3 regions of the Neobacillus sp. 19 genome follow, and region 3 is predicted to be linked to each of the others. Evidence: a T-box and tRNA genes for the amino acid it is inferred to sense, from the RefSeq annotation. Region 3 holds a T-box; the other regions hold tRNA genes.
What was found. A T-box is a leader RNA that pairs with one kind of tRNA and senses whether it is charged. The one in region 3 lies ahead of ACO1D1_RS18765 (valine--tRNA ligase), so its partner is inferred to be a tRNA-Val.
Positions count from the first base shown of each region.

Region 1: it encodes a tRNA-Val, which carries the amino acid that the T-box ahead of ACO1D1_RS18765 (valine--tRNA ligase) is inferred to sense. The anticodon was not compared.
Region 2: it encodes a tRNA-Val, which carries the amino acid that the T-box ahead of ACO1D1_RS18765 (valine--tRNA ligase) is inferred to sense. The anticodon was not compared.

Region 1 is NZ_JBMPZU010000099.1:1,775-11,895, forward strand. Features, by position in the region: rRNA gene ACO1D1_RS26330 (23S ribosomal RNA) at 1-2,314, shown strand, start outside; rRNA gene rrf (5S ribosomal RNA) at 2,438-2,554, shown strand; tRNA gene ACO1D1_RS26340 (tRNA-Asn) at 2,568-2,642, shown strand; tRNA gene ACO1D1_RS26345 (tRNA-Thr) at 2,671-2,743, shown strand; tRNA gene ACO1D1_RS26350 (tRNA-Glu) at 2,764-2,838, shown strand; tRNA gene ACO1D1_RS26355 (tRNA-Val) at 2,843-2,918, shown strand; tRNA gene ACO1D1_RS26360 (tRNA-Thr) at 2,958-3,030, shown strand; tRNA gene ACO1D1_RS26365 (tRNA-Tyr) at 3,050-3,134, shown strand; tRNA gene ACO1D1_RS26370 (tRNA-Gln) at 3,183-3,257, shown strand; tRNA gene ACO1D1_RS26375 (tRNA-Lys) at 3,259-3,331, shown strand; tRNA gene ACO1D1_RS26380 (tRNA-Gly) at 3,390-3,464, shown strand; tRNA gene ACO1D1_RS26385 (tRNA-Ala) at 3,474-3,549, shown strand; gene rocF (arginase) at 3,924-4,823, shown strand; gene ACO1D1_RS26395 (aspartyl-phosphate phosphatase Spo0E family protein) at 5,054-5,209, opposite strand; gene sigW (RNA polymerase sigma factor SigW) at 5,441-6,004, shown strand; gene rsiW (anti-sigma-W factor RsiW) at 6,022-6,645, shown strand; gene cdaA (diadenylate cyclase CdaA) at 6,779-7,606, shown strand; gene ACO1D1_RS26415 (CdaR family protein) at 7,599-8,825, shown strand; gene glmM (phosphoglucosamine mutase) at 8,863-10,121, shown strand, end outside.
Region 2 is NZ_JBMPZU010000062.1:36,067-46,187, reverse strand. Features, by position in the region: gene ACO1D1_RS20585 (hypothetical protein) at 242-2,086, opposite strand; gene ACO1D1_RS20580 (hypothetical protein) at 2,270-2,518, shown strand; tRNA gene ACO1D1_RS20575 (tRNA-Arg) at 2,696-2,769, opposite strand; tRNA gene ACO1D1_RS20570 (tRNA-Asn) at 2,875-2,949, opposite strand; tRNA gene ACO1D1_RS20565 (tRNA-Ile) at 2,972-3,045, opposite strand; tRNA gene ACO1D1_RS20560 (tRNA-Gly) at 3,051-3,124, opposite strand; tRNA gene ACO1D1_RS20555 (tRNA-Cys) at 3,137-3,210, opposite strand; tRNA gene ACO1D1_RS20550 (tRNA-His) at 3,224-3,299, opposite strand; tRNA gene ACO1D1_RS20545 (tRNA-Tyr) at 3,305-3,389, opposite strand; tRNA gene ACO1D1_RS20540 (tRNA-Phe) at 3,401-3,473, opposite strand; tRNA gene ACO1D1_RS20535 (tRNA-Asp) at 3,517-3,593, opposite strand; tRNA gene ACO1D1_RS20530 (tRNA-Met) at 3,597-3,670, opposite strand; tRNA gene ACO1D1_RS20525 (tRNA-Ser) at 3,700-3,792, opposite strand; tRNA gene ACO1D1_RS20520 (tRNA-Met) at 3,819-3,895, opposite strand; tRNA gene ACO1D1_RS20515 (tRNA-Arg) at 3,915-3,988, opposite strand; tRNA gene ACO1D1_RS20510 (tRNA-Thr) at 3,998-4,073, opposite strand; tRNA gene ACO1D1_RS20505 (tRNA-Val) at 4,389-4,464, opposite strand; tRNA gene ACO1D1_RS20500 (tRNA-Glu) at 4,468-4,542, opposite strand; rRNA gene rrf (5S ribosomal RNA) at 4,586-4,702, opposite strand; rRNA gene ACO1D1_RS20490 (23S ribosomal RNA) at 4,784-7,719, opposite strand; rRNA gene ACO1D1_RS20485 (16S ribosomal RNA) at 7,919-9,468, opposite strand.
Region 3 is NZ_JBMPZU010000058.1:199,865-209,985, reverse strand. Features, by position in the region: gene hemB (porphobilinogen synthase) at 1-407, shown strand, start outside; gene hemL (glutamate-1-semialdehyde 2,1-aminomutase) at 432-1,718, shown strand; gene ACO1D1_RS18785 (hypothetical protein) at 1,811-2,188, shown strand; gene ACO1D1_RS18780 (LysM peptidoglycan-binding domain-containing protein) at 2,077-2,925, shown strand; gene ysxE (spore coat protein YsxE) at 3,016-4,053, shown strand; gene ACO1D1_RS18770 (hypothetical protein) at 4,074-4,268, opposite strand; T-box leader at 4,427-4,662, shown strand; gene ACO1D1_RS18765 (valine--tRNA ligase) at 4,705-7,347, shown strand; gene ACO1D1_RS18760 (bifunctional folylpolyglutamate synthase/dihydrofolate synthase) at 7,553-8,875, shown strand; gene ACO1D1_RS18755 (sensor domain-containing diguanylate cyclase) at 8,946-10,121, shown strand, end outside.

The DNA of each region.
Region 1 (10,121 bases), on a different contig from region 3:
CCGGCGAGTTACGATCCCATGCAAGGTTAAGTTGAAGAGACGGAGCCGCAGCGAAAGCGAGTCTGAATAGGGCGTTTGAGTATGTGGTCGTAGACCCGAAACCAGGTGATCTACCCATGTCCAGGGTGAAGTCCAGGTAACACTGGATGGAGGCCCGAACCCACGCACGTTGAAAAGTGCGGGGATGAGGTGTGGGTAGCGGAGAAATTCCAATCGAACTTGGAGATAGCTGGTTCTCTCCGAAATAGCTTTAGGGCTAGCCTCACGTTGTTAGAGTCTTGGAGGTAGAGCACTGTTTGGACTAGGGGCCCTCATCGGGTTACCGAATTCAGACAAACTCCGAATGCCAAAGACTTATCCGTGGGAGTCAGACTGCGAGTGATAAGATCCGTAGTCGAAAGGGAAACAGCCCAGACCACCAGCTAAGGTCCCAAAGTATACGTTAAGTGGAAAAGGATGTGGAGTTGCTTAGACAACCAGGATGTTGGCTTAGAAGCAGCCACCATTTAAAGAGTGCGTAATAGCTCACTGGTCGAGTGACTCTGCGCCGAAAATGTACCGGGGCTAAACGTATCACCGAAGCTGTGGATTGACACCATTAGGTGTCAGTGGTAGGAGAGCGTTCTAAGGGCGTTGAAGCTAGACCGTAAGGACTGGTGGAGCGCTTAGAAGTGAGAATGCCGGTATGAGTAGCGAAAGATGAGTGAGAATCTCATCCACCGTATGCCTAAGGTTTCCTGAGGAAGGCTCGTCCGCTCAGGGTTAGTCGGGACCTAAGCCGAGGCCGAAAGGCGTAGGCGATGGACAACAGGTTGATATTCCTGTACCACCTATGAATCGTTTGAGTGATGGGGGGACGCAGGAGGATAGGGTAAGCGCGCTGTTGGATATGCGCGTCTAAGCAGTTAGGCTGGTGAATAGGAAAATCCGTTCTCCGCGTATGCTGAGCTGTGACAGCGAGGGAAATTTAGTACCGAAGTTCCTGATTCCACACTGCCAAGAAAAGCCTCTAGCGAGATTCAAGGTGCCCGTACCGCAAACCGACACAGGTAGGCGAGGAGAGAATCCTAAGGTGAGCGAGAGAACTCTCGTTAAGGAACTCGGCAAAATGACCCCGTAACTTCGGGAGAAGGGGTGCTCTTTAGGGTTCATAGCCCTGAAGAGCCGCAGTGAATAGGCCCAGGCGACTGTTTAGCAAAAACACAGGTCTCTGCGAAGCCGCAAGGCGAAGTATAGGGGCTGACGCCTGCCCGGTGCTGGAAGGTTAAGAGGAGGGGTTAGCGCAAGCGAAGCTCTGAATCGAAGCCCCAGTAAACGGCGGCCGTAACTATAACGGTCCTAAGGTAGCGAAATTCCTTGTCGGGTAAGTTCCGACCCGCACGAAAGGCGTAACGATCTGGGCACTGTCTCAACGAGAGACTCGGTGAAATTATAGTACCTGTGAAGATGCAGGTTACCCGCGACAGGACGGAAAGACCCCGTGGAGCTTTACTGTAGCCTGATATTGAATTTTGGTACAGCTTGTACAGGATAGGTAGGAGCCTGAGAAGCCGGAGCGCTAGCTTCGGTGGAGGCGTCGGTGGGATACTACCCTGGCTGTATTGAAATTCTAACCCGCACCCCTCATCGGGGTGGGAGACAGTGTCAGGTGGGCAGTTTGACTGGGGCGGTCGCCTCCTAAAGAGTAACGGAGGCGCCCAAAGGTTCCCTCAGAATGGTTGGAAATCATTCGTAGAGTGTAAAGGCACAAGGGAGCTTGACTGCGAGACCTACAAGTCGAGCAGGGACGAAAGTCGGGCTTAGTGATCCGGTGGTTCCGCATGGAAGGGCCATCGCTCAACGGATAAAAGCTACCCCGGGGATAACAGGCTTATCTCCCCCAAGAGTCCACATCGACGGGGAGGTTTGGCACCTCGATGTCGGCTCATCGCATCCTGGGGCTGTAGTCGGTCCCAAGGGTTGGGCTGTTCGCCCATTAAAGCGGTACGCGAGCTGGGTTCAGAACGTCGTGAGACAGTTCGGTCCCTATCCGTCGTGGGCGCAGGAAATTTGAGAGGAGCTGTCCTTAGTACGAGAGGACCGGGATGGACGCACCGCTGGTGTACCAGTTGTCTTGCCAAAGGCATCGCTGGGTAGCTATGTGCGGACGGGATAAGTGCTGAAAGCATCTAAGCATGAAGCCCCCCTCAAGATGAGATTTCCCATAGCGTCAAGCTAGTAAGATCCCTGAAAGATGATCAGGTTGATAGGTCAGAGGTGGAAGCGTGGCGACATGTGGAGCTGACTGATACTAATCGATCGAGGACTTAACCATTTTTAAGTGGTTGAACTCGTTTTTACAAAAACTTCTTCTGCATTATCTAGTTTTGAGGGAATGAAAAATTTCTCTTGCAAAAAGTAAAATAGACATTATAATAAATAGTGTCTAAAAAAATAGTCTGGTAACAATGGCGAGAAGGTCACACCCGTTCCCATACCGAACACGGAAGTTAAGCTTCTCAGCGCCGATGGTAGTTGGGACATGCGTCCCTGTGAGAGTAGGACGTTGCCAGGCTATATACTATCGTTCCGCAGTAGCTCAGTGGTAGAGCTATCGGCTGTTAACCGATCGGTCGTAGGTTCGAGTCCTACCTGCGGAGCCATTTTTATGCAGCTAAGAATATCAGCTATGCTTCCATAGCTCAGTAGGTAGAGCACTTCCATGGTAAGGAAGAGGTCAGCGGTTCGAGCCCGCTTGGAAGCTTACCTATTTTAATAACATTCGGCCCCTTGGTCAAGCGGTTAAGACACCGCCCTTTCACGGCGGTAACACGGGTTCGAATCCCGTAGGGGTCACCATTTTGGAGGATTAGCTCAGCTGGGAGAGCATCTGCCTTACAAGCAGAGGGTCGGCGGTTCGATCCCGTCATCCTCCACCATAATATCTTTATGTTAACACTATATTTTTTAAACCATATGCCGGGGTAGCTCAATTGGTAGAGCAACTGACTTGTAATCAGTAGGTTGGGGGTTCAAGTCCTCTCGCCGGCACCTTTTTTAAATTGAATATGGAGGGGTAGCGAAGTGGCTAAACGCGGCGGACTGTAAATCCGCTCCCTCCGGGTTCGGCGGTTCGAATCCGTCCCCCTCCACCATTCATATTTTTAAAAATAATGGACATACTAGATTTAATTACTTCTTATTGGGCTATAGCCAAGCGGTAAGGCATCGCACTTTGACTGCGACATGCGTTGGTTCAAATCCAGCTAGCCCAGCCATGAGCCATTAGCTCAGTTGGTAGAGCATCTGACTTTTAATCAGAGGGTCGAAGGTTCGAGTCCTTCATGGCTCATAACTTATAGGTAAAAGCCCAGACGAATTTTTTCTTTTGGGTTTTTATCTGTGAATATGCGGAAGTAGTTCAGTGGTAGAACACCACCTTGCCAAGGTGGGGGTCGCGGGTTCGAATCCCGTCTTCCGCTCCAATTGAATACGGGGCCTTAGCTCAGCTGGGAGAGCGCCTGCTTTGCACGCAGGAGGTCAGCGGTTCGATCCCGCTAGGCTCCACCATCACACTACATATTTCGCTTTAAATCAGGTTGCTGATTTAAGGCTTTTTTTATTTTTATATGTCTATTTTTCGAGCAAAAGGGTTCCAATGGCTCATATTGGGGCCCGTTCCAGCAAAAAGATAAAGCAAAGGGGTTCCAATAGCCAGTATTGGAGCCCGTTCCAGCAAAAAAATAAAGCGAAAGGGTTCCAATAGACCGTATTGGAACCCTTTCTGCCTAAATCTTCGCACAAAAGTATTCCAGCAGCCCTTATGATTCAGAGCCTGCTTTTTTGATATTCTCCGCATATATATACACCATTTTGTCGAGTTGAGTCATTCCTATGAAAGCGGTTAAAATAGTACCTATAAAGAGCTAGGGGGAATGCGAGAGATGAGCAGAAAACTTTCGATAATTGGGATGCCGATGGATTTAGGGCAAATGCGCCGCGGGGTTGATATGGGGCCGAGTGCCATCCGTTATGCAGGGATTAATGAACGACTAACACCTCTTTTTGATGAAATTCATGATTTAGGAGACATACCAATCGGGAGACCCGAAGTAGTTGTAGACGAAGAATCCAACTTGAGAAATTTAGATTTAGTGGCTGAAAAAACCTCCATGCTTGCTGAAAAGGTGGATGAAGCCGTGCAATCAGGTGCATTTCCACTGGTCCTTGGTGGTGACCATAGCATTGCAATCGGGACATTAGCCGGCGTTTCCAAACACTTCAAGAACCTTGGCGTGATTTGGTACGATGCCCACGGTGATTTGAATACAGCGGAGACAAGTCCGTCTGGAAACATCCATGGGATGCCCTTAGCAGCCAGCATTGGATTAGGGCACAAGAAATTAACGGAAATTGGCGGATACGCTCCAAAGGTTAAACCTGAGAATGTAGTAATCATTGGTGCCAGATCACTTGATGAAGGGGAAAGAATCTTAATTAAAGAAACAGGAATAAAGGTTTATACGATGCACGAAATTGACCGGATGGGAATGGCGAAGGTTATGGAAGAAACGATTGCCTACCTTAAGGAAAGAACTGATGGTGTTCATCTCTCTCTTGATTTAGATGGTTTGGATCCAAGTGAATGTCCTGGTGTGGGTACACCGGTCATGGGCGGCATCAGCTACCGTGAAAGCCATCTGGCAATGGAAATGCTGGAAGAAGCAAAGATTATTACTTCAGCGGAATTTGTGGAAGTAAACCCAATATTAGATGAAAAAAATAAAACAGCCTCTGTTGCTGTCGGGTTAATGGGTTCATTATTCGGTGAAAAACTTTTATAAAGAAGGTTCTGTTATAGTTTATTGTTGATTTTTTACCACTGTTGATTGGAGCGGAAGCCGCGAGACTCCTGCGGGAACAGCGGGACAGGAGAGACCCCACAGGCGCTTTAGCGCCGAGGAGGCTCACCGCCCGCCCCGCGGAAAGCGAAGCGGATGTAGCGGAAATCAACAGCCACGTTTAACAGAGCCATAAAGAAAAAGGCAGCTGCGAACCGAACCATTGCAGCTGCCTATCTTTTATGTAGTAATTGATTTAATAAATGATCCAGTCTCTTACTTGTTTCGATTACCTGATGATTGCTTAATGAAGTTTCTGATGCTAATTGAACCATTTTGTCTCGGCAATTTTCAATTTCCTTCATTAAATCGCGAAATTCCGCACTCATACATGCCGTCACATCCCTATTTTTTAACCTGCGATTGCGGGGAGATTCCCACAAATTGAAGTATTACCCTATTATTTGTATTTCCCCTAGGAAAAACTTTAAACTTATTTTACCCCCCTTTAGTAAATTTTTGTTAAAATTATAGGGATTAAGAAGTTTTTCGTGGAAAACGAAACTTTTTCGCTAGCGATTCGTATTATCGTATAGCAGCATTGGAGCTGAGGAAACTTAATGGAAGCTATTGTAAAAAAGAGAATAAAGCAAGTCATCAAAGGTGATCAGGATGCCTATGGTGAAATCGTTGAAATATATAAAAATAGTGTTTATCAGCTATGTTTTAGAATGCTCGGAAATCGCCACGAAGCAGAGGACATGGCGCAGGAGGCATTTATCCGTGCGTATGTGAATATCCGCTCGTTTAACCAGGATTTGAAATTTTCCACATGGCTTTTTCGGATTGCCACCAATCTTTGTATTGATCGAATGCGAAAAAAGAAACCCGATCATTATTTAGATGCAGAGGTAGCTGGAACAGAAGGATTAACCATGTATTCACAGGTTCCTTCCAACACACCGCTTCCGGAGTCGGAGGTAGAGAGTTTAGAACTGCATGAGACGGTGCAGAAGGAAATTTTAAAGCTGCCGGAAAAATACCGGTCTCCCATTGTATTAAAATACATTGAAGAGATGTCCTTAAATGAAATAAGTGAAATTCTTGACTTGCCTCTCGGAACTGTAAAAACAAGAATTCACCGCGGCCGTGAAGCATTAAGACAACAATTACGATATGTGTGATAGAGGTGAAACCAAATATGTGTCCAGAACAGATCATCGAACTAATGCACGAATACCTAGACGAAGAAATTGAGCCTGAAAAGGAACGAATTTTACGGGAACACCTCCAAAGCTGTAAAGAATGTGAAGAGATTTTTAATGAATTAAAAAAGACGATTGCCTTTGTCGAAAGTCTATCACATATGCAGGCTCCCGCAGATTTTACAGCCAATGTATTGGCGCGACTGCCGAAAGAAAAGAAAAAAGTTTCGATGCAGCGCTGGTTAAGAAATCATCCAATGCTAGCAGCTGCCTCTGTTTTCATAATATTAATGGTGGGAAGTTTGTTTTCCACCTGGAGTCAAGACCGTGAATTTTCTGTATCAAAGCAAGAGAATTTAGTCGTCAAAAATAATACTGTCATTGTTCCCAAGGGGGAAACGGTCAAAGGGGATGTGGTCGTTCGCAATGGGAAATTGAAAATAGAAGGTGAAGTCCAAGGGGATGTAACAGTCATTAATGGGGAAAAGTACCTTGCCTCAGCCGGTCACGTCACAGGACAAATTGAAGAAGTAAATGAAGTCTTTGACTGGATTTGGTATCATATGAAAAAGACAGCGCAAGAGGTCATTGATATCTTTGACCAGCCGGAAACCCAATAAAAACAAATCACTCGCACTAGAGTGATTTGTTTTTTTAACCAGTAACATATAATAGGGGTAAGGTGTACGTTTCACTTTATGGTATAATAAATTGGTTCACTATACGTTTTAAGAAAGTTACGGAGGAAGAACAATGCAGTTTGCTGATTTTACTGTATGGAAGTATCTAGCTAGTATTGTTGATATTGTCCTCGTATGGTATGTCATTTACAAGCTGATCAATGTGATAAGAGGAACGAAGGCTGTTCAGTTATTAAAAGGAATTCTCGTTATTCTTCTTGTCAGAGTGGTCGGTGAGTGGCTTGGTTTAACGACATTAAGCTGGATGATGCAACAGGCCATAAATTGGGGATTTCTTGCCGTTATCATTATCTTTCAGCCTGAACTTAGAAGGGCCCTTGAGCAATTAGGAAGAGGGCGATTTTTTTCCAGCAGCAGAACACAGGATGATGATAATCAGGAAAAAACAGTCGAAGCCATTTTAAAAGCGACCGATTATATGGCAAAGCGACGAATCGGAGCATTAATCTCAATTGAACGAGAAACGGGCATGAGTGATTACATAGAAACTGGAATCCAATTAAACTCCAATATTTCATTGGAATTGCTCATAAATATTTTTATACCTAATACACCACTACATGATGGTGCAGTTATTATTCAAAGAAATAATGTTTCAGCAGCAGCCTGCTATCTTCCTTTATCCGAAAGCCCGTTTATTTCAAAGGAACTGGGTACTAGACATCGGGCTGCATTAGGAATCAGTGAAGTCACCGATAGTGTAACAGTCGTCGTATCGGAAGAGACAGGTAATATTTCACTGACCAAAAATGGTGAACTCCACCGCGATCTAAAGTTAGAGGAATTAAAAGCGCTCCTTACGAGTGAAATGGTGATTCAAAACAAAACGAAACAAGCTTCTTCAGCTCGTTGGAACTGGAGGGGGAAAAGCAATGGATAAACTGATGGATAACCCTTGGTTCTTAAAAGTTCTGGCCTTGTTATTGGCAGTCCTGTTATATTCTTCTGTGCCCAATACAGGGAAAAAATTATCAGATGTGAATGTCCCTGGCGAAAAAGCCACAGAAACCATTCAGGATATACCTGTAAAGGTTTATTATGATACAGAAAATTTAGTCGTATCCGGTATTCCCAACACGGTTGATATTACTATCAAAGGGCCTCTCACCCATGTCCAGTCTGCTAAAGCTTCAAAGAACTTTGAAGTGTATGTCGATTTGACCGATGCAAAGATAGGAAAACAGAAGGTAAACCTTAAGGTGAGGAATTTATCTGATAAATTGAAGGCGACGTTGAAACCGGCTAGTGTAAATGTCACGATCCAAGAAAAGATAACGAAGGAATTTAAAGTCGATGCCGAATTTAACTCTAGCCAAATTGAAGAAGGTTATTCAGCAGGACAACCTGTTGTTGAGCCAAGTAAAGTAAAAATTACCGGTGCTAAAGATGTAATTGACCGAATTACCTATGTGAAGGCGACGATTGAGGAAAAGGGTAAACTGAAAGCTTCCATTACGAAAGAAGCACGGATACAAGTACTAGACAAGGAATTAAACAAGCTGAATGTTGTCGTGGAGCCGGAGACAGTCAAAATGACGATCCCCATTAAGAGTAATACGAAAACGGTTCCCATCAATATTGTCAAAAAAGGCACACCTCCACCGGGTGTTACGATTGAATCGATCGATATTGATGAAAAAGAAGCGACGATTACAGGGAATGACGATGTTCTGAAAAACACAGAAAATGTAAGAGTGGAAGTGGATCTTAGTAAAATTTCTGAAAACACCACTCTAACCTTACCTGTCATCATCTCAAATGGGGTCTCGAAGGTGTCTCCGCAAACGGTAAAAGCAACCATAGTGGTCAAAAAACAAGAAGAGACAACCGTCTCTGGTGTACCAGTGAAAATCCAAGGGTTAACTGACACCCTTAAGGCAGAGTTGAATGACCCCGCGAGCCAAACGATTAATATTATGGTGAATGGCATAAGTGGGACAGTTTCGAATATTGGCCCGGAAGACTTTACTGTTTTCATCGACTTATCCGGATTATCGGAAGGAAGTCACGATGTTAAAATTCAGGTAGAAGGCCCGACAGATGTCAACTGGAAGCCTGATAAATCGACAGCAAAAGTTACGATAACGAATAACGCATAAGATCCAGCAATTGATATGTTGAAGGAGAGATTTTTAAATGGGAAAATATTTCGGTACCGATGGGGTACGCGGCATTGCAAATAGCGAATTAACACCTGAAATGGCCTTTAAATTAGGTCGCTTTGGCGGGTATGTATTAACAAAGGATAAGGATCGTCCAAAAGTATTGATTGGGCGTGATACACGTATTTCAGGGCATATGCTTGAGGGAGCTCTTGTTGCCGGCTTACTTTCTATTGGTGCAGAGGTCATGCGTTTAGGCGTCATTTCCACTCCGGGTGTTGCCTACTTAACAAAAGCATTGGGAGCACAGGCGGGAGTCATGATTTCTGCTTCTCATAACCCTGTGGCTGATAATGGAATAAAATTTTTCGGGCCGGATGGCTTTAAACTATCCGATGACCAAGAGTTAGAAATTGAAGGGCTCATTGATTTACCAGAAGATCAATTACCGCGGCCAACTGGTGCTGAACTGGGGCAAGTGATGGATTATTTTGAAGGCGGACAGAAATACCTGCAATACTTGAAAAATACCGTTGAGGAAGATTTCTCTGGCATCCATATTGCATTAGATTGTGCGCACGGAGCAACTTCATCATTGGCGTCGCATTTATTTGCCGATTTAGATGCTGACCTATCTACAATGGGGGCATCACCAAACGGGTTAAATATCAATGAAGGCGTTGGTTCTACCCATCCGGAGGCATTAGCTGCTTTAGTAAAGGAAAAGGGTGCCGATGTGGGGCTGTCCTTTGATGGGGATGGCGACCGGTTAATCGCGATTGATGAAAATGGTACAATTGTCGATGGCGACCAGATCATGTATATTTGTGGCAAGTATCTGAAGGAACAAGGGCGCTTAAAGCATGGAACGATTGTTTCTACGGTCATGAGCAACCTTGGTTTTTATAAGGCACTTGAAACCCATGGTATTCATAGTGTGCCAACAGCAGTGGGCGACCGTTATGTTGTCGAGGAAATGAAGAAAAACGGCTTTAATCTTGGCGGTGAGCAATCTGGTCATATTATATTCTTGGACTACAATACAACTGGGGACGGCCTATTATCAGGGCTTCAGTTAGTGAATATTATGAAGGCGACTGGAAAACCTTTATCAGAGCTTGCCGGAGAAATGAAAAAGTATCCGCAAAAGCTTGTGAATGTACGAGTCACCGATAAACATCATGTGACCGATAATGCTAAGGTAAAAGAGGTCATTGAACAAGTTGAAGCGGAAATGGCTGGAGATGGAAGAATTCTCGTCCGTCCATCCGGAACTGAGCCGCTCGTCCGTGT
Region 2 (10,121 bases), on a different contig from region 3:
ACTCCTACATTAGAATCTTGACTAAAATATTCGTGTGACACCTACGTAGACAACTCCTTCAACGAAGTTTAGACTTAATACCCACTCAACCATTGAAGCAGACAGGCCCTACTTCTATATTAAAAAAACACAGAGAGACTATGCTCTCTGTGTCACCTTTGTGCTGCACCGCTTTAAACCTTAGGTGAGCTGGCACCCCCCCCAATGTTCAATAAACCTCAAGGCGTGCCGGGCACCGCAGCTACTGCATGACCCCATTCTTATCAAAGTAATACCGTTTTCCATTAATCACATGCCAGCCCACGGCTTGTTTGCCTGAAGCTAAATAGTAGTACCAATATTTATTGTTTGGCCCTAAATTAATCCATTCCTTCGAGGCCATTTCACCGCTTGGTTTGAAATAATACTTGGTACCGCCTATGTATTGGATACCTGTTGCCATGCCGCCCCAATGGTTGAGATAGTACCACTTCCCGCCTAAATACACCCATCCTGTCGTCATGGCGCCGCTGCTGTTAAAATAGTACCAACTTTTCGCACTGGGTGGCGCTAAATAAAGTGTTTGATTTATGGAAAGAGATTTCCAGCCTGTGGCCATCACTCCCGTATTTCGATCAAAGTAATACCACTTGCCGCCGACCTGTTTCCAATCGATGGCTGCTGCACCGCTCGAATGGAGGAAATACCATTTACCGCTAATGTACTTCCAGCCACCGGAAGCCATGACACCATTTTTATCAAAAATATATAACTGACCGCCAATGTAATGAGAACCCGTTACCATATATCCTTCTTCAGTGTCTAAGTAATACCAATTCTTGTTCCAGTAAACCCAGCCTGTGACGAGCTGCCCGCCCGATTTGAAATAATACCAATCCCCTTCAATGAGCTGCCAGCCCGATTGCATTGCTCCATCATGATTAAAATAGTAGATATCTTCATTAATCATCGCAAACCCAGTGATCATCGTGCCATATTCATCGAAAAAATACCATTTGTGATTAATATACTGCCAGTCATACACGAGCACACCATTCGGTAAAAAATAATACCAGCCATCCTCGATATATTTCCAGCCAACCACCATTTCGCCCTTTTCATTCAGGTAGTATTCATGATCATCGACCAAAATCCACCCAGTCTCCATCACACCGGACTCATCAAAATAATAACGCTTCTGATTGATAGTAAACCAACCGGTTACAGGTTTTCCCGCTTCATTATAATAGTAACGCTCACCGTTAATATCTACCCAGCCCGCGGCTGCTTTTACCGTGAAATCCAGGTTACTAAAATCTCTCGTATTTCCTTCTTTATAATAGAAGCTATTATAAAAAAATTGATAGTTTGCATTGTATCGATCCGTTACCAGAATATGATCCAGCTTCCACGTTCCCGTCGCAAACGAATGATCAATCATAATCGAAGCCACTTGTGGATTAGAGGAATCGCTTAATCGAAACGTCCGTAACTCATTCTGTGGGGTGCGATAAACGGCTTCAATTTTGGTAGAGTCATATGTTCCTAAATGATTTAACCCTGTTGCCGAAATGTTTAATGTTGTACCAAACGAAACCTGATTCTTATCAATGCTCACAGATCCTAATTGTGGCTGATATCCAGCCGGATCGACATAAAAATTTCCTGCTCGTAAATCGATTGCCGCGGCATCACCCGGGAACAATTCAGCATTTTTAAAAGAATAATTGGACCCATTAAGATGAACGGTTATATCGCTAACTTTCCAATTCCCTTTTGCATGAAAGTCCTCTACTTTTAAGCGAGTAACATACTTTTTCGTTGCCTCATCATACTTCAAATAGGCTGCCCTTTCATAGGTCTGTCCATGATCATCCGCTCGTATCGTGAGGGAGACAGTAGAAGCAACCTCCTCCGAATCGATCCCTACATCTAAGCTGATGTTAATGGAATCGCCCACTTTGGCCTCCTTTGGACTAACTTGTAAATCCTTCACCACCACTCCCGCAGCAAGTGCATGGTTACTAGCAACATATGAACCTAGTAAAACAAACAATACAACAAATAAACTCCTAAACAGCCAACCAGAAACACGACTTCTCTCCACTTTTATCCCCCTAAAAATTTCAGATACCTTCATTATATATACATATGGAACAATCTGTCATTAGGAATAATCTATTTCTATCCCTAATCTGATTTGGGGAGTTCAATGGTGAAAAAGCTCTAGTAACTCTCGAATGAGATACAGGATCCACCGGTGCTTATCACCGTTCTATTAGCGGATAACTTGTTTCAATCAGCGCTTTTCACCGTTCTATCAGCGGATAACCTGTTTCAATCAGCGCTTTTCACCGTTCTATCAGCGGATAACCTGTTTCAATCAGCGCTTTTCACCGTTCTATCGGCGGATAACCCGATTCAATCAGCGCTTTTCACCGTTCTATCGGCGGATAACCTGTTTCAATCAGCGCTTTTCACCGTTCTATCAGCGGATAACCTGTTTCAATCAGCGCTTTTCACCGTTACTCCGCTTTAATGGAAACATCAAATATCCCAGTCTTTTTTTGCAAATAAAAAACCTCCAAACATAATGTTTTGGAAGTTGATTTGCTTAACGACTTTATCAAGGAATTTCATTAAAGTTAGAATACCTTTAGTTTTCCCTAATGTCGTTAAACCTTTGATACTATTAAGTTACTTAAAGTAAAAAATACGCGCCTTAGAGGATTCGAACCTCTGACCGTACGCTTAGAAGGCGTATGCTCTATCCAGCTGAGCTAAAGGCGCATTATATGAATGGCGGCAGAATTTGACCCTCGCGCCGGTTACCCGACCTACACCCTTAGCAGGGGTGCCTCTTCAACCTATTTAGTACTTCTCCCTAAAATAAAATGGCTCCGCAGGTAGGATTCGAACCTACGACCGATCGGTTAACAGCCGATTGCTCTACCACTGAGCTACTGCGGAACAATTAGAATATTTAGGATGATGGGCCTAAATGGACTTGAACCATCGACCTCACGCTTATCAGGCGTGCGCTCTAACCAGCTGAGCTATAGGCCCAAAGGTGGAGCGGGTGATGAGAATCGAACTCACAACATCAGCTTGGAAGGCTGAGGTTTTACCACTAAACTACACCCGCATAGAAAAGATTTGGAGGCAGCACCCGGATTTGAACCGGGGATAAAGGTTTTGCAGACCTCTGCCTTACCACTTGGCTATGCTGCCTCATTATTACTAATGGGGCGGCTGATGGGAATCGAACCCACGAATGTCGGAACCACAATCCGATGCGTTAACCACTTCGCCACAACCGCCATGATGGTGGAGGGGGACGGATTCGAACCGCCGAACCCTGAGGGAGCGGATTTACAGTCCGCCGCGTTTAGCCACTTCGCTACCCCTCCAAATAAAAAGATGGCTCAGGACGGAATCGAACCGCCGACACAAGGATTTTCAGTCCTTTGCTCTACCGACTGAGCTACTGAGCCAAAAAAATTATATTTCAACAGTAGATACCTACTGGAATAAAAATGGCGGTCCGGACGGGACTCGAACCCGCGACCTCCTGCGTGACAGGCAGGCATTCTAACCAACTGAACTACCGGACCATATTGCGGGGACAGGATTTGAACCTGCGACCTTCGGGTTATGAGCCCGACGAGCTACCAGACTGCTCCACCCCGCGATAATAATTAATAAAGTTTTGTGATTTAATGGCGGAGGAAGAGGGATTCGAACCCCCGCGCGGTTTAACCCGCCTGTCGGTTTTCAAGACCGATCCCTTCAGCCGGACTTGGGTATTCCTCCATTTTATATAAAATCACAAAATCATTTGGTAGCGGCGGAGGGGATCGAACCCCCGACCTTACGGGTATGAACCGTACGCTCTAGCCAGCTGAGCTACACCGCCGTTTTTAAAAAAATAATAACGCGCCCGAAAGGAGTCGAACCCATAACCTTCTGATCCGTAGTCAGACGCTCTATCCAATTGAGCTACGGGCGCATTTTTTTATGGTGCCGGCTAGAGGACTTGAACCCCCAACCTACTGATTACAAGTCAGTTGCTCTACCAATTGAGCTAAACCGGCATAATTTTGATAAAACATTGGTGTGTACACGCTTGCTTTGTTATCGTCGTCCCGACTTCAGAAAGCTTATTCAAGCAGCAGCTCCGTCGGTACGCTGAAGATTTTTCAAGGAAGCATATTCGGTCGTGCTCTACCAATTGAGCTAAACCGGCATAATTTTGAATAAATATTAATGTGTACACGCTTGTTTTGTAATCGTCGTCCCGACTTCAGAAAGCTTTTTCAAGCAGCAGCTCAGTCGGTACGCTGAAGATTTTTCAAAGAAGCATTTTCGGTCGTGCTCTACCAATTGAGCTAAACCGGCATAATTATTTATGGTGGAGGATGACGGGATCGAACCGCCGACCCTCTGCTTGTAAGGCAGATGCTCTCCCAGCTGAGCTAATCCTCCATATGGTGACCCCTACGGGATTCGAACCCGTGTTACCGCCGTGAAAGGGCGGTGTCTTAACCGCTTGACCAAGGGGCCAACTATAAAATAAGGCAAAATAATAGCCCCAATTAGGGGCTTAGCCTGGCAACGTCCTACTCTCACAGGGGCGCATGCCCCAACTACCATCGGCGCTGAGAAGCTTAACTTCCGTGTTCGGTATGGGAACGGGTGTGACCTTCTCGCCATTGTTACCAGACTATTTATTTGAGGTTTCATTCCCTCAAAACTAGATAATGCAGAAGAAGTTTTTTGTAAAAATGAGTTCAACCAATTAAAAATGGTTAAGTCCTCGATCGATTAGTATCAGTCAGCTCCACATGTCGCCACGCTTCCACCTCTGACCTATCAACCTGATCATCTTTCAGGGATCTTACTAGCTTGACGCTATGGGAAATCTCATCTTGAGGGGGGCTTCATGCTTAGATGCTTTCAGCACTTATCCCGTCCGCACATAGCTACCCAGCGATGCCTTTGGCAAGACAACTGGTACACCAGCGGTGCGTCCATCCCGGTCCTCTCGTACTAAGGACAGCTCCTCTCAAATTTCCTGCGCCCACGACGGATAGGGACCGAACTGTCTCACGACGTTCTGAACCCAGCTCGCGTACCGCTTTAATGGGCGAACAGCCCAACCCTTGGGACCGACTACAGCCCCAGGATGCGATGAGCCGACATCGAGGTGCCAAACCTCCCCGTCGATGTGGACTCTTGGGGGAGATAAGCCTGTTATCCCCGGGGTAGCTTTTATCCGTTGAGCGATGGCCCTTCCATGCGGAACCACCGGATCACTAAGCCCGACTTTCGTCCCTGCTCGACTTGTAGGTCTCGCAGTCAAGCTCCCTTGTGCCTTTACACTCTACGAATGATTTCCAACCATTCTGAGGGAACCTTTGGGCGCCTCCGTTACTCTTTAGGAGGCGACCGCCCCAGTCAAACTGCCCACCTGACACTGTCTCCCACCCCGATGAGGGGTGCGGGTTAGAATTTCAATACAGCCAGGGTAGTATCCCACCGACGCCTCCACCGAAGCTAGCGCTCCGGCTTCTCAGGCTCCTACCTATCCTGTACAAGCTGTACCAAAATTCAATATCAGGCTACAGTAAAGCTCCACGGGGTCTTTCCGTCCTGTCGCGGGTAACCTGCATCTTCACAGGTACTATAATTTCACCGAGTCTCTCGTTGAGACAGTGCCCAGATCGTTACGCCTTTCGTGCGGGTCGGAACTTACCCGACAAGGAATTTCGCTACCTTAGGACCGTTATAGTTACGGCCGCCGTTTACTGGGGCTTCGATTCAGAGCTTCGCTTGCGCTAACCCCTCCTCTTAACCTTCCAGCACCGGGCAGGCGTCAGCCCCTATACTTCGCCTTGCGGCTTCGCAGAGACCTGTGTTTTTGCTAAACAGTCGCCTGGGCCTATTCACTGCGGCTCTTCAGGGCTATGAACCCTAAAGAGCACCCCTTCTCCCGAAGTTACGGGGTCATTTTGCCGAGTTCCTTAACGAGAGTTCTCTCGCTCACCTTAGGATTCTCTCCTCGCCTACCTGTGTCGGTTTGCGGTACGGGCACCTTGAATCTCGCTAGAGGCTTTTCTTGGCAGTGTGGAATCAGGAACTTCGGTACTAAATTTCCCTCGCTGTCACAGCTCAGCCTTTACGGTGAACGGATTTTCCTGTTCACCAGCCTAACTGCTTAGACGCGCATATCCAACAGCGCGCTTACCCTATCCTCCTGCGTCCCCCCATCACTCAAACGATTCATAGGTGGTACAGGAATATCAACCTGTTGTCCATCGCCTACGCCTTTCGGCCTCGGCTTAGGTCCCGACTAACCCTGAGCGGACGAGCCTTCCTCAGGAAACCTTAGGCATACGGTGGATGAGATTCTCACTCATCTTTCGCTACTCATACCGGCATTCTCACTTCTAAGCGCTCCACCAGTCCTTACGGTCTAGCTTCAACGCCCTTAGAACGCTCTCCTACCACTGACACCAACGGTGTCAATCCACAGCTTCGGTGATACGTTTAGCCCCGGTACATTTTCGGCGCAGAGTCACTCGACCAGTGAGCTATTACGCACTCTTTAAATGGTGGCTGCTTCTAAGCCAACATCCTGGTTGTCTAAGCAACTCCACATCCTTTTCCACTTAACGTATACTTTGGGACCTTAGCTGGTGGTCTGGGCTGTTTCCCTTTCGACTACGGATCTTATCACTCGCAGTCTGACTCCCACGGATAAGTCTTTGGCATTCGGAGTTTGTCTGAATTCGGTAACCCGATGAGGGCCCCTAGTCCAAACAGTGCTCTACCTCCAAGACTCTAACAACGTGAGGCTAGCCCTAAAGCTATTTCGGAGAGAACCAGCTATCTCCAAGTTCGATTGGAATTTCTCCGCTACCCACACCTCATCCCCGCACTTTTCAACGTGCGTGGGTTCGGGCCTCCATCCAGTGTTACCTGGACTTCACCCTGGACATGGGTAGATCACCTGGTTTCGGGTCTACGACCACATACTCAAACGCCCTATTCAGACTCGCTTTCGCTGCGGCTCCGTCTCTTCAACTTAACCTTGCATGGGATCGTAACTCGCCGGTTCATTCTACAAAAGGCACGCCATCACCCATAAACGGGCTCTGACTACTTGTAGGCACACGGTTTCAGGAACTATTTCACTCCCCTTCCGGGGTGCTTTTCACCTTTCCCTCACGGTACTGGTTCACTATCGGTCACTAGGGAGTATTTAGCCTTGGGAGATGGTCCTCCCTGCTTCCGACCGGATTTCACGTGTCCGGCCGTACTCAGGATCCACTCAGGAGGGAACGAAGTTTCAACTACAGGGCTTTTACCTTCTACGGCTGACCTTTCCAGGTCGCTTCATTTACCCCGTTCCTTTGTAACTCCATGTTGAGTGTCCTACAACCCCAAGAGGCAAGCCTCTTGGTTTGGGCTATGTCCCGTTTCGCTCGCCGCTACTCAGGGAATCGCGTTTGCTTTCTCTTCCTCCGGGTACTTAGATGTTTCAGTTCCCCGGGTATGCCTTCTATACCCTATGTATTCAGGTAAAGATACTGTTCCATTACGAACAGTGGGTTTCCCCATTCGGAAATCTCCGGATCAAAGCTTACTTACAGCTCCCCGAAGCATATCGGTGTTAGTCCCGTCCTTCATCGGCTCCTAGTGCCAAGGCATTCACCGTGCGCCCTTTCTAACTTAACCTAAAAAGGTTTATAACTCTTATTCAATAAGAGAGAAAAACTAAAATGGCGATTACTCGATGTTTACTTTGCTTCTTCTTACGATTATCTAGTTTTCAAGGAACGATTAAAAAAAGCTTTGAGAGAATTGCTCCCTCAAAACTAAACAAACAAGAAACGTCAACCTTATTATCAGTCCGAGAGGACTGCATTATCCTTAGAAAGGAGGTGATCCAGCCGCACCTTCCGATACGGCTACCTTGTTACGACTTCACCCCAATCATCTGTCCCACCTTAGGCGGCTGGCTCCTTACGGTTACCCCACCGACTTCGGGTGTTACAAACTCTCGTGGTGTGACGGGCGGTGTGTACAAGGCCCGGGAACGTATTCACCGCGGCATGCTGATCCGCGATTACTAGCGATTCCGGCTTCATGCAGGCGAGTTGCAGCCTGCAATCCGAACTGAGAATGGTTTTATGGGATTGGCTAAACCTTGCGGTCTCGCAGCCCTTTGTACCATCCATTGTAGCACGTGTGTAGCCCAGGTCATAAGGGGCATGATGATTTGACGTCATCCCCACCTTCCTCCGGTTTGTCACCGGCAGTCACCTTAGAGTGCCCAACTGAATGCTGGCAACTAAGATCAAGGGTTGCGCTCGTTGCGGGACTTAACCCAACATCTCACGACACGAGCTGACGACAACCATGCACCACCTGTCACTCTGTCCCCCGAAGGGGAACGTCCTATCTCTAGGAGTGTCAGAGGATGTCAAGACCTGGTAAGGTTCTTCGCGTTGCTTCGAATTAAACCACATGCTCCACCGCTTGTGCGGGCCCCCGTCAATTCCTTTGAGTTTCAGCCTTGCGGCCGTACTCCCCAGGCGGAGTGCTTAATGCGTTAGCTGCAGCACTAAGGGGCGGAAACCCCCTAACACTTAGCACTCATCGTTTACGGCGTGGACTACCAGGGTATCTAATCCTGTTTGCTCCCCACGCTTTCGCGCCTCAGCGTCAGTTACAGACCAGAAAGCCGCCTTCGCCACTGGTGTTCCTCCACATCTCTACGCATTTCACCGCTACACGTGGAATTCCGCTTTCCTCTTCTGCACTCAAGTCCCCCAGTTTCCAATGACCCTCCACGGTTGAGCCGTGGGCTTTCACATCAGACTTAAAGGACCGCCTGCGCGCGCTTTACGCCCAATAATTCCGGACAACGCTTGCCACCTACGTATTACCGCGGCTGCTGGCACGTAGTTAGCCGTGGCTTTCTGGTTAGGTACCGTCAAGGTACCGGCAGTTACTCCGATACTTGTTCTTCCCTAACAACAGAGCTTTACGACCCGAAGGCCTTCATCGCTCACGCGGCGTTGCTCCATCAGACTTTCGTCCATTGTGGAAGATTCCCTACTGCTGCCTCCCGTAGGAGTCTGGGCCGTGTCTCAGTCCCAGTGTGGCCGATCACCCTCTCAGGTCGGCTACGCATCGTCGCCTTGGTGAGCCGTTACCTCACCAACTAGCTAATGCGCCGCGGGCCCATCTGTAAGTGTCAGCCGAAACCGACTTTCAGCTTTTCCTCATGAGAGGAAAAGAATTATCCGGTATTAGCTCCGGTTTCCCGAAGTTATCCCAGTCTTACAGGCAGGTTGCCCACGTGTTACTCACCCGTCCGCCGCTAACCAACGGGAGCAAGCTCCCATTGATTCGCTCGACTTGCATGTATTAGGCACGCCGCCAGCGTTCGTCCTGAGCCAGGATCAAACTCTCCAAAAAAGTTGAGTTGATTAGCTCATAATTTAAAACGTTGGCTTAGTTTCTATAGAAGAAACTAATAATTTATTGTTTGTTGACGTTTTTGTTTGTTTAGTTTTCAAAGAACAAAGTCACTCGTAAAAAGCGGCTCGAAAATTATATTAACATATTTCTTAAATTCTATCAACCATCAATTTCATTTAATTCAGATTGACTATCGCGTTTTCAAAAGCAACTCTTATATATTATCATGTCGCGCACACAAAAACAAGAAAAACTTTTTTCTAATTTTTGCTTATCCACTCATTTAAAGAGCAACTTTATCAGTTTAACACCGTTCGTGTTCACTTGCAACAGAAATTTTTCCAATACTACAGCAATCAGCTGTAAATCGTTTTCCGCTTTGAATTTAAGGGTGGCTCACCTCATTGATCTATAAACAGATGTTGCCTAAAAATAAAGTTTAGGCTCAAGCAGCCTCATTATTTTTATTTTGCTATTATTTTGGTGGAAGTATCGGAGGAACAGCAAGCGGTACATTTTATAGTCATTTTGGCTGGATTGGGGTTGTGGCTATGATCGCTGTTCTTTCTACACTTTCTCTCTTGGTTTCGATTCGGTTAGGAACGATTACATAGAATAGAAGATGTTTTCCCCTCATAAAGCTTAATAAG
Region 3 (10,121 bases):
ACGCTGTTAAATATGCATCTGCTTTTTACGGACCATTCCGCGAGGCAGCAGAAGGAGCGCCGCAATTTGGCGATCGGAAAACCTATCAAATGGATCCTGCAAACCGCATGGAAGCATTCAGAGAAGCAGAATCAGATGTTCAAGAGGGCGCTGACTTTTTAATCGTGAAGCCTGGCTTGCCATATCTGGATATTGTCCGTGATATAAAAAATAACTTTAATTTACCTGTAGTTATTTACAACGTAAGCGGTGAATATGCGATGATTAAAGCTGCAGCTCAGAACGGCTGGGTTGATGAGAAAAATACGGTCCTTGAAATGCTAGTGGGGATGAAGCGTGCTGGTGCGGATTTAATTATTACATACCATGCCAAAGATGCTGCTCGCTGGTTAAAGGAAAACCAATAATTATTAGTGAAAAGAGGGAACAGAATGCGTTCGTATACAAAATCGATTGAAGCATTTAAAGAAGCCCAAAACCTTATGCCCGGCGGTGTAAACAGTCCGGTGCGCGCCTTTAAATCCGTAAATATGAGTCCTATTTTTATGGAAAGAGGCAAAGGGTCAAAAATTTACGATATCGATGGCAATGAATATATTGATTACGTCCTTTCTTGGGGTCCGCTCATCCTTGGACACTCCAATGACCAAGTTGTCGAAGCGTTGAAAAAAACAGCTGAACAAGGTACAAGCTTTGGTGCCCCAACATTATTGGAAAACAAATTAGCTCAGCTTGTGATTGAGCGCGTCCCATCAATTGAAGTGGTGCGGATGGTTAACTCGGGCACGGAAGCTACGATGAGCGCATTGCGGTTAGCACGCGGCTATACAGGCCGGAACAAGATTTTGAAGTTCGAAGGCTGCTACCATGGACATGGGGATTCGTTATTGATCAAAGCGGGTTCAGGTGTGGCGACACTTGGCTTACCTGACAGTCCTGGTGTACCGGAAGGAATCGCATCCAATACCATCACTGTCCCTTACAATGATCTTGAAAGTGTCAAATATGCGTTTGAACAATTTGGCGAAGATATTGCCTGTATCATTGTCGAACCTGTTGCAGGTAATATGGGGCTTGTTCCGCCGCTTCCAGGGTTCCTGGAAGGGCTTCGTGAAATCACTACTGCAAACGGCTCCTTGCTCATTTTTGATGAAGTGATGACCGGGTTCCGTGTTGGTTATAATTGTGCACAAGGCTATTTCAATATTACACCTGATATTACCTGTTTAGGTAAAGTAATTGGCGGAGGGCTTCCTGTTGGCGCTTACGGCGGTAAGGCAGAAATCATGCAGCAAATCGCTCCAAGCGGCCCAATTTATCAAGCGGGCACGCTGTCAGGTAACCCGCTTGCCATGACAGCCGGGCTTGAGACTCTAAGCCAGTTAACGCCAGAGCACTACCAGGAATTTATCCGTAAAGGCGACATGCTTCAAAAAGGTTTTGAGGCAGCTGCTAAAAAATATGATATTCCTATTACATTTAACCGCGCTGGTTCGATGATCGGTTTCTTCTTTACCAATGAAGCGGTGATTAACTATGAAAAAGCAAAGTCTTCTAATTTGGACTTCTTTGCAGCCTATTACCGTGAAATGGCGAATCAAGGGGTATTCCTCCCGCCTTCCCAATTTGAAGGATTATTCTTATCCACCGAGCATTCAGATGAGGATATTCAAAAGACCATTCAAGCAGCAGAAGTTGCTTTTTCAAAACTTAAATAAAGATTTCTTAACACCCACTTTGATTAAGTGGGTGTTTTTTATCATATTTAAAAACCTTGCTTCATAAAGTGTAAGTGACATAGTGATTTTGCGTGGAGGATACGAAAGGAGGAGTCGCTTTGTCCCAGGAGAATCAATCGTGCCTGCGATTTTCTTTGGAGGAGTCGCTGTGGTTTAGAAAAGGACAGGAAGTCGAAGAGCTTATCTCGATTTCACTAGACCCGGACATCACCATCCAAGAAAACGATCAGTACGTAACCATACGTGGTTCGTTGGAACTCACCGGCGAATATAAAAGTTACGAAGCTAATGTTGTAAGCGAAGGGAAGGGCTTGCCTCTCAGAAATTTGTTGAGAGGGTGGCGGAACGCGAGGAAGATGGAAGCTGTGAATTTTCACATCGATTCCCCGTTGATATTACGATTCCGAATAATCGGATTCAAAGCATTTATGATATCGACGTCCTCGTAGAAACATTCGATTATTCTCTGCCAGAACGCAGCTGTTTGAAGCTGTCGGCCGAGCTGACAATCAGCGGGTTATACGGAAATGAAGTGGAGCAGCAGCAAGAGGAAGAAGAACAAGAATATGAGGTGCTGCATCGTGCCGAACCAGTAACGTACGAGGAGGAAGTAGAGGTCGAACAGCCTGCTGTTCAAAGCGGCTATAAAGATAACTTCCTATTTGAGGCCGAAGCAAAGAAACAGCACGAGGAAGAACCTGTTGAGGTATTGCCGAAATTCCCAACCTTTAATTACCAGCCCCAGGTTGAGTTGGATGAAGAGGAAGACTACGAACCAGTATGGAACTTCCAGGAAACAAGAAGTGAAGGGCATAAACATGTCGAATTTGAAGAAGAAGTAGTGGTTGTGGAGGAAGTACAAAATACACATTATGAAGAAGATGTAACAATAGAGGAAAGTTCATCTTCTTCTTCATCTGATGATATAGTCAAAAAGGTAAAGAAAAAGCTGACCGGGAAAAAGAAGTCGATGACATTGACAGAGTTTTTTGCGCGAAAGGATGAAAGTACCGGCCAAACTAAATTAAAGGTTTGCATCGTACAAAAGGGTGATACAGTTGATAGTCTGGCAGACCGGTATGATGTATCGGTCCAAAATCTTCTCCGTGTCAACAATTTGGAACTGAATCAAGATGTTTTCGAGGGGCAGGTCTTATATATTCCCGGTTCACTAGCGAAAAAATAATCAAGAACCAAAAGGATGAGCGGGTTTTTTTAACCTGCTCAGCTTCTTTTAAAAGAACACCCCTCTGCTTGGAAAGCGAGTTGAAATCACATGAGTGACTCGAATCGACTAGAATCCATTACACCTATTTTACAAAATTATCTTGTCGAGCCCTATTTTATTGAGGATTACGGCATTGTTCAAAAGATTTATTCAAACAAAGGAACCTTTGCTTTGAAAAAAATCCCGCCCACTATTGGGACGGATTTCATCCGCCATGTTCACCTGCTTTATCAAAAAGGCTTTAACCGAATCGTGCCGATTTATCCGACCATGGATGGCAGGTATGCCGTCTTACATGAGAATAACCTATACTATCTCATGCCATGGATGCCTAACGACCAAAAGGAAGACCGGGAGCAAAAAAGCCATCAGCTTTTTCGGGAGTTAGCAAGGCTCCATACGCTGTCTGCCAAAGAAATCACAGTCAGCAAAGAAGAACGAACGGAACATTACGAAAAGACGATTCAACAGCTCGAAAAACATCAGGAATTCCTTGATGGCTTTATCGATCAATGTGAGAAAAAGACCTATATGTCACCATTCCAATTATTATATTGCTTATACTATAATGAAATAAGCCAGGCACTGCGATTTTCAAAAACAAAATTTGAAGAATGGTACGAGAACACAAAAGAAAATGACAAGGCCCGCATGGTGATTACTCACGGGAAATTGTCATCAGAGCATTTTCTTTACGATGACCGGGGGTATGGTTTTTTCATCAATTTTGAAAACGCCCGTTACGGTTCTCCGATCCATGATCTTCTGCCGTACCTATCGAGAGCCTTAAATACCAATCCCAAACGGAATGATTCGACGCTCGACTGGGTTTATCATTATTTTAAGTATTTTCCGTTTAAAGAGGATGAAAAATTATTATTTTACAGCTATTTAGCCTTGCCAATCCCGATTATGCAAGTCGCTGAAAGCTATTACCGTAAGCAGCCGCCGAGAGATGAAATGAAATTTGTCCGCCAGCTTCAGCATCGGTATTGGCATTTGAAAAACTCCGAATATGTCGTGATGCGAATGTCAGAAATCGAAAACCAGCAAAAGCAGGCAAAAGAAGGAGCCCAGCCGCAGTAGATGTCTGCAACTTGGGCTCCTTAAATAATGTCAAAGTAAATAGAAATGGCGATGAAGATAAAGCATGTTAACAATAAAACATCAAAGACAGTCGGCAGAAAAATCGTTCGAATGAACTGAAAAATAACAAACGGAACAATTAATTGTCCGCAAAATCTGCGAAACGTTCGAAACCAGGGACGGTGTTTGTATTTATGAAAATTATTTCTCCCCACTGAAACCCCCCCTAATGAAATAACTATTTATCTATATATATTAATAAATACCCAGTTTGTTTCCGGAAATCAGACATATCGTATAAAATATAAAAATTTTGGCCATCCTGATTGACGTCTATCCCCTTTTTTGGGTAGTATAACAATATAATAAATAATCATAAGCAAAGACAGGGAAGAGTACGATGCGCTCCTGCTTCAAGAGAGGGAAATCACTAGCTGAAAGATTTCCTAAGAGGAACATCCGAAGGTCGCCCAAGAGCTTCTTCTGCGAAAAGGCTTATATGCCCCATTAGTGGAGGACGGATCAAATCCGTTATCTAAGTTAAGCGCCAATCATTTTTTTGATTGGAAAAAAGGTGGTACCGCGAAGCAAACTCCATTCGTCCTTTTATGACGAATGGGGTTTTTTGTATTTTGAAGGAGGAATTTGGAAATGGAAACAAAGGAATTAACGATGCCGACTAAATACGATCCGCAATCGATTGAGAAAGGGCGTTATGACTGGTGGTTACAAGGCAAGTTTTTCGAGGCGAAAGATGACGAAGGGAAGCAGCCCTATACAATCGTTATCCCGCCGCCAAATGTTACCGGGAAACTACATCTAGGTCATGCCTGGGATACAACTTTACAAGATATTCTTACTCGAATGAAACGGATGCAAGGCTATGATGTACTTTGGTTACCGGGAATGGACCACGCCGGAATTGCCACACAGGCAAAGGTGGAAGAAAAACTTCGCAGCGAAGGGAAAAGCCGCTATGATTTAGGCCGGGAAAAATTCGTTGAGGAAACATGGAAATGGAAGGAAGAATATGCCGGCCACATCCGGCAGCAATGGGCAAAGCTAGGCCTGGGACTCGACTACAGCCGCGAGCGTTTCACCCTTGATGAAGGCTTATCAGATGCTGTTAAAGAAGTATTCGTAACCCTTTATAAAAAAGGCCTGATTTACCGTGGTGAATATATCATTAACTGGGATCCATCCACAAAAACAGCATTGTCCGACATCGAAGTAATTTATAAGGATGTTCAAGGCGCGTTTTATCATATGAGATACCCATTAGCAGACGGTTCAGGTCACATTGAAATTGCGACCACTCGTCCAGAAACGATGCTTGGGGATACGGCTATTGCGGTTCATCCGGAAGACGACCGTTACAAGCACCTAATCGGGAAAACGGTTATTCTGCCAATCGTGGGGCGTGAGATTCCAATCGTCGGCGATGATTATGTGGATATGGAATTTGGTTCAGGGGTAGTTAAAATTACACCGGCACATGACCCGAACGACTTTGAAGTAGGAAACCGACACAATTTAGAGCGTGTTCTAGTTATGAATGAAGACGGCTCGATGAATGTAAAGGCCGGAAAATACAATGGTTTAGACCGTTTTGAATGCCGCAAGCAAATCGTCAAAGACCTTCAAGAATTAGGTGTTCTGATCAAAATTGAAGATCATCTTCATTCCGTTGGTCACTCTGAACGCAGCGGTGCTGTGGTTGAACCTTACCTTTCCACTCAATGGTTTGTCAAAATGCAGCCGCTAGCGGATGAAGCGATTGCCTTGCAAAACAAAGAAAATAAAGTAAACTTTGTTCCTGATCGTTTCGAAAAAACATACTTGCGCTGGATGGAGAATATCCGTGATTGGTGTATTTCACGTCAGCTTTGGTGGGGACACCGCATTCCTGCTTGGTATCACAAGGAAACGGGTGAAGTATATGTTGGGCTTGAGGCACCAGCAGATGAAGAGAATTGGAACCAAGATAATGACGTATTGGATACATGGTTCAGCTCAGCGCTATGGCCGTTCTCAACAATGGGCTGGCCTAATAAAGAAGCAGCGGATTTTAAACGCTACTTCCCTACCGATGCACTTGTAACCGGCTATGACATTATCTTCTTCTGGGTATCGCGAATGATTTTCCAAAGCATCGAGTTTACCGGCGACCGTCCGTTTAATGATGTTCTGATTCATGGTCTTGTTCGTGATGAACAAGGACGTAAGATGAGTAAATCACTTGGCAACGGTGTGGATCCAATGGATGTTATTGAAAAATACGGTGCCGATGCCTTGAGATATTTCCTATCTACAGGAAGTTCGCCAGGTCAGGATTTACGTTTTAGTTTTGAAAAGGTTGAGTCCACTTGGAACTTCGCCAATAAAATTTGGAATGCCTCCCGCTTTGCCTTAATGAATATGGATGGTTTAACATATGAAGAAATTGATTTCAGCGGCGAAAAATCGGTTGCCGACAAGTGGATCTTAACCCGCTTAAATGAAACCATTGAACATGTAACAAGACTCTCTGAGCGTTATGAATTCGGTGAAGTAGGCCGTGCGCTATACAACTTTATCTGGGATGATTTCTGTGACTGGTATATTGAAATGGCTAAGCTGCCATTATATGGGGAAGACGAAGCCGCGAAGAAAACGACCCGTTCGATTCTTGCCTATGTATTAGACAACACGATGCGCTTATTGCATCCATTTATGCCGTTCATTACCGAGGAAATTTGGCAGAACCTTCCGCATGCTGGAGAATCGATTACAACTGCAGCATGGCCAGTGGTGAAACCAGAGCTTTCCGATGAGCAGGCAGCCCATGAAATGAAGCTGCTTATGGAAATGATACGTTCTGTCCGGAATATTCGGGCTGAAGTGAACACGCCAATGAGCAAGAAAATCAAAATGCTCGTGAAGGCAAAGGATGAAACGGTTCTAAAAGCCATCGAGAATAACCGCAGCTATATTGAACGCTTCTGTAATCCGGAAGAATTGCAAATGGGTGTTGACATCGAGGCACCTGAAAAAGCAATGACTGCCGTAGTAACAGGCTTAGAAATCATCCTGCCGCTTGAAGGCTTGATCAATATCGATGAAGAAATTGCCCGCCTTGAAAAAGAATATGATAAATTAAATAAAGAAGTTGAAAGAGTTCAAAAGAAATTAAGCAATGAAGGCTTTATGAAAAAGGCACCTGAAAGTGTCGTTGCCGAAGAACGTGCTAAAGAAAAGGATTATCTTGAAAAAAGAGGGATCGTGGAGGCACGTATTAAAGAATTAAGAGGATAATGAGTAAGGTGAGGCGAATTCAACATAGAATTCGTCTCATCTTTATGAAAAACATTCAAAATGGCGTTCGAACGAACTAGTTTTGTGTGTAAATGAGATTTATCAGCGAATTTTTATAGTTTATCAGCGAATTCACACGGTTTATCAGCGAATTTTCTACTTTTATCAGCGAATCATAAAATGATATAGATAGGGGTGCAGCAAATTGTTTACGACATATAATGAAGCCCTAGACTGGATCCATGGAAGACTACGACTGGGGATTAAGCCTGGTTTGAAACGTATGGAATGGATGATGGACAAGCTTGGGTCTCCGGAAGACATTATCAAGGCTGTCCATATTGGCGGGACTAATGGTAAAGGTTCAACCGTCACTTTTTTGCGTGCGATTCTCCAGACGGGTGGCTATACAGTTGGTACATTTACCTCACCATATATTGAACAATTTAACGAAAGAATTAGTGTCAATGGCAAACCGATTACCGATGAGGAACTTGTACAGCTGGCAAACGTCATTCGTCCACTGGCAGATGAACTAGAGATGACAGAGCTTGGCGGACCGACCGAATTCGAGGTCATTACTGCGATGGCGTTCTATTATTTTGCCAAGATAAAAAAGGTAGATATGGTTATTTTTGAAGTTGGGCTGGGAGGGCGATTTGATTCCACCAATATCATTCAACCACTAGCATCAATTATTACCAACATCGGCCTTGACCACACGAATATCCTCGGAAACACGTATGAGGAAATTGCCTTTGAAAAAGCCGGAATTATTAAAGATGGCACACCTGTTTTTACAGCGGTCAAACAATCAGGTGCGCTAAGGGTGATTGAAGAGCAGGCTGAAAAAAAATCAGCACCAATCATTAGAATCAATCAGGAGTTTTCGATTAGTGACCACGAATCATTAACAAGAGGAGAACAATTCACATTGTCAGCCCCGCTGCAAACTCTCAAGGATCTCGAGATTAGCATGATGGGCCAGCATCAAACGGAAAATGCGGCACTAGCCATCCTGACTGTTCAATATTTAAATGGGAAGGGCCTTTTCACCGTCACGGAGCAAGGAATCCGAAGCGGATTAATGCAGGCGTATTGGCCTGGAAGATTTGAAGTTCTTTCAGAAAGACCGCTCGTCATCATTGACGGTGCCCATAATGAAGAAGGCATAACCACGCTCGTCCATGAACTTTCTACCCGCTTCAATGACCGGAATATCCATATTGTATTTGCGGCATTAACAGATAAAAAGCTGGATGAAATGATTGGCAAGCTTGATCATGTTGCTAATCAAATTTCTTTTGTCAGCTTTGATTTTCCACGTGCTGAGAAAGCGGAACAATTGCTCAACCTTAGTCAATCGTCCAACAAACTGGCAGTCGATCATTGGCAATCCTATCTTTTAGAAGAAATGAAAACGTTGGGAGACAAGGATTTGTTAGTAGTGACGGGTTCACTCTATTTTATTTCGGAAGCAAAACCATATTTATGTAAATATCTGAAAAATGTAACGATTTCCTTATGACAAGTTCTATTTTAAATGGTAAAATAATGTTATCTTGAATTAAAAACATTGGTCGGGGAAGGTGGATAAGATGGATGTAAAACCAGGAATGAAAATCGCCATATTTCTGGTATGGCTGCTGATGGTTCCATCAGGATTGTGGTACACCTATAACACTTATCCCCCTAATATCTCTGGGCAGTGGATAGATTTATTGGCTTTTCTCCTATTAACATCAATCGTGGCATCCATGCCGATTGTGATTAATAATATGTTTATTTTTTTAATCCAGTGGGTAGCTCTTGCTACCTTTTTGCGCTTTGGATTATTTGTCGAAATTATATTTGCCCAAATTGCTGTCGTCGTTTTGCTGCTCAAGTTAAGGATTCTCCGAAAGGCTGAATTATTCCGGCTGCCGCTAAATTTAAATATGTTTTTTTTAGTTTCCTTTATCAGCGGGATCCTCTATTATGCCCTTGGAGGGCAGACAGGCCCAAGCCTAGCAAACGACACCCGCTCACTATGGCTTGCCGTTTTGTATGTCATCGTTTATTATTTGTTAAACCAAATCATTATTTCCTGCAATCTTTATTTTATTTATAGAGTGAAAGAATCCTATTTTGGCAAAGATCTTTTCGTGGAGACGATTACAACATTAATCACAATGCCAATTGGCTTAGTATTGTATATTCTATATAATCAGGTAGGGTTGTTGGCTCTCCTGTTTGTGGGGATTCCATTCGTTAGTCTGTCAATTGTCTTCAATCTCTATTATTCTAGTGAAAAAATTAACGAATATTTACAAAAGGCAACGGAAATTGGTCATCAACTGGCAGAGCAGCTGCATGTAAATGCCGTTCTAGACTTGTTTATTCAAAAGCTCAGTGAGATGCTTCCGGTTGACTATGCTTATATACTTGAGGCTAAAGGCGATGATCTTACATTAATTCGCCGGATCGAGTCGGGGACAGTTATGCCAAACGAAGTCCTTTCTTTGAAAAAAAATGAGGGGATTAGCGGGATGGTTTGGTCGAAACAAAAAGCCTTCTTATTTGCCTCTAGGAAAGAATGGCAGCAGTTTGATACCAACACGATTCCAAATGATGTGGAAAGTATTTTAGGGGTGCCAATTGTAAGAAGTAATAAATTAATCGGGGTATTACTGCTTGCCTCTAAGAAAAAACGCGCATATGAAAAATCGCAACTAATGATTATTGATATACTTTGCTCCCATTTTGCTGTTGCAATTGAAAACGCAAACAATTTT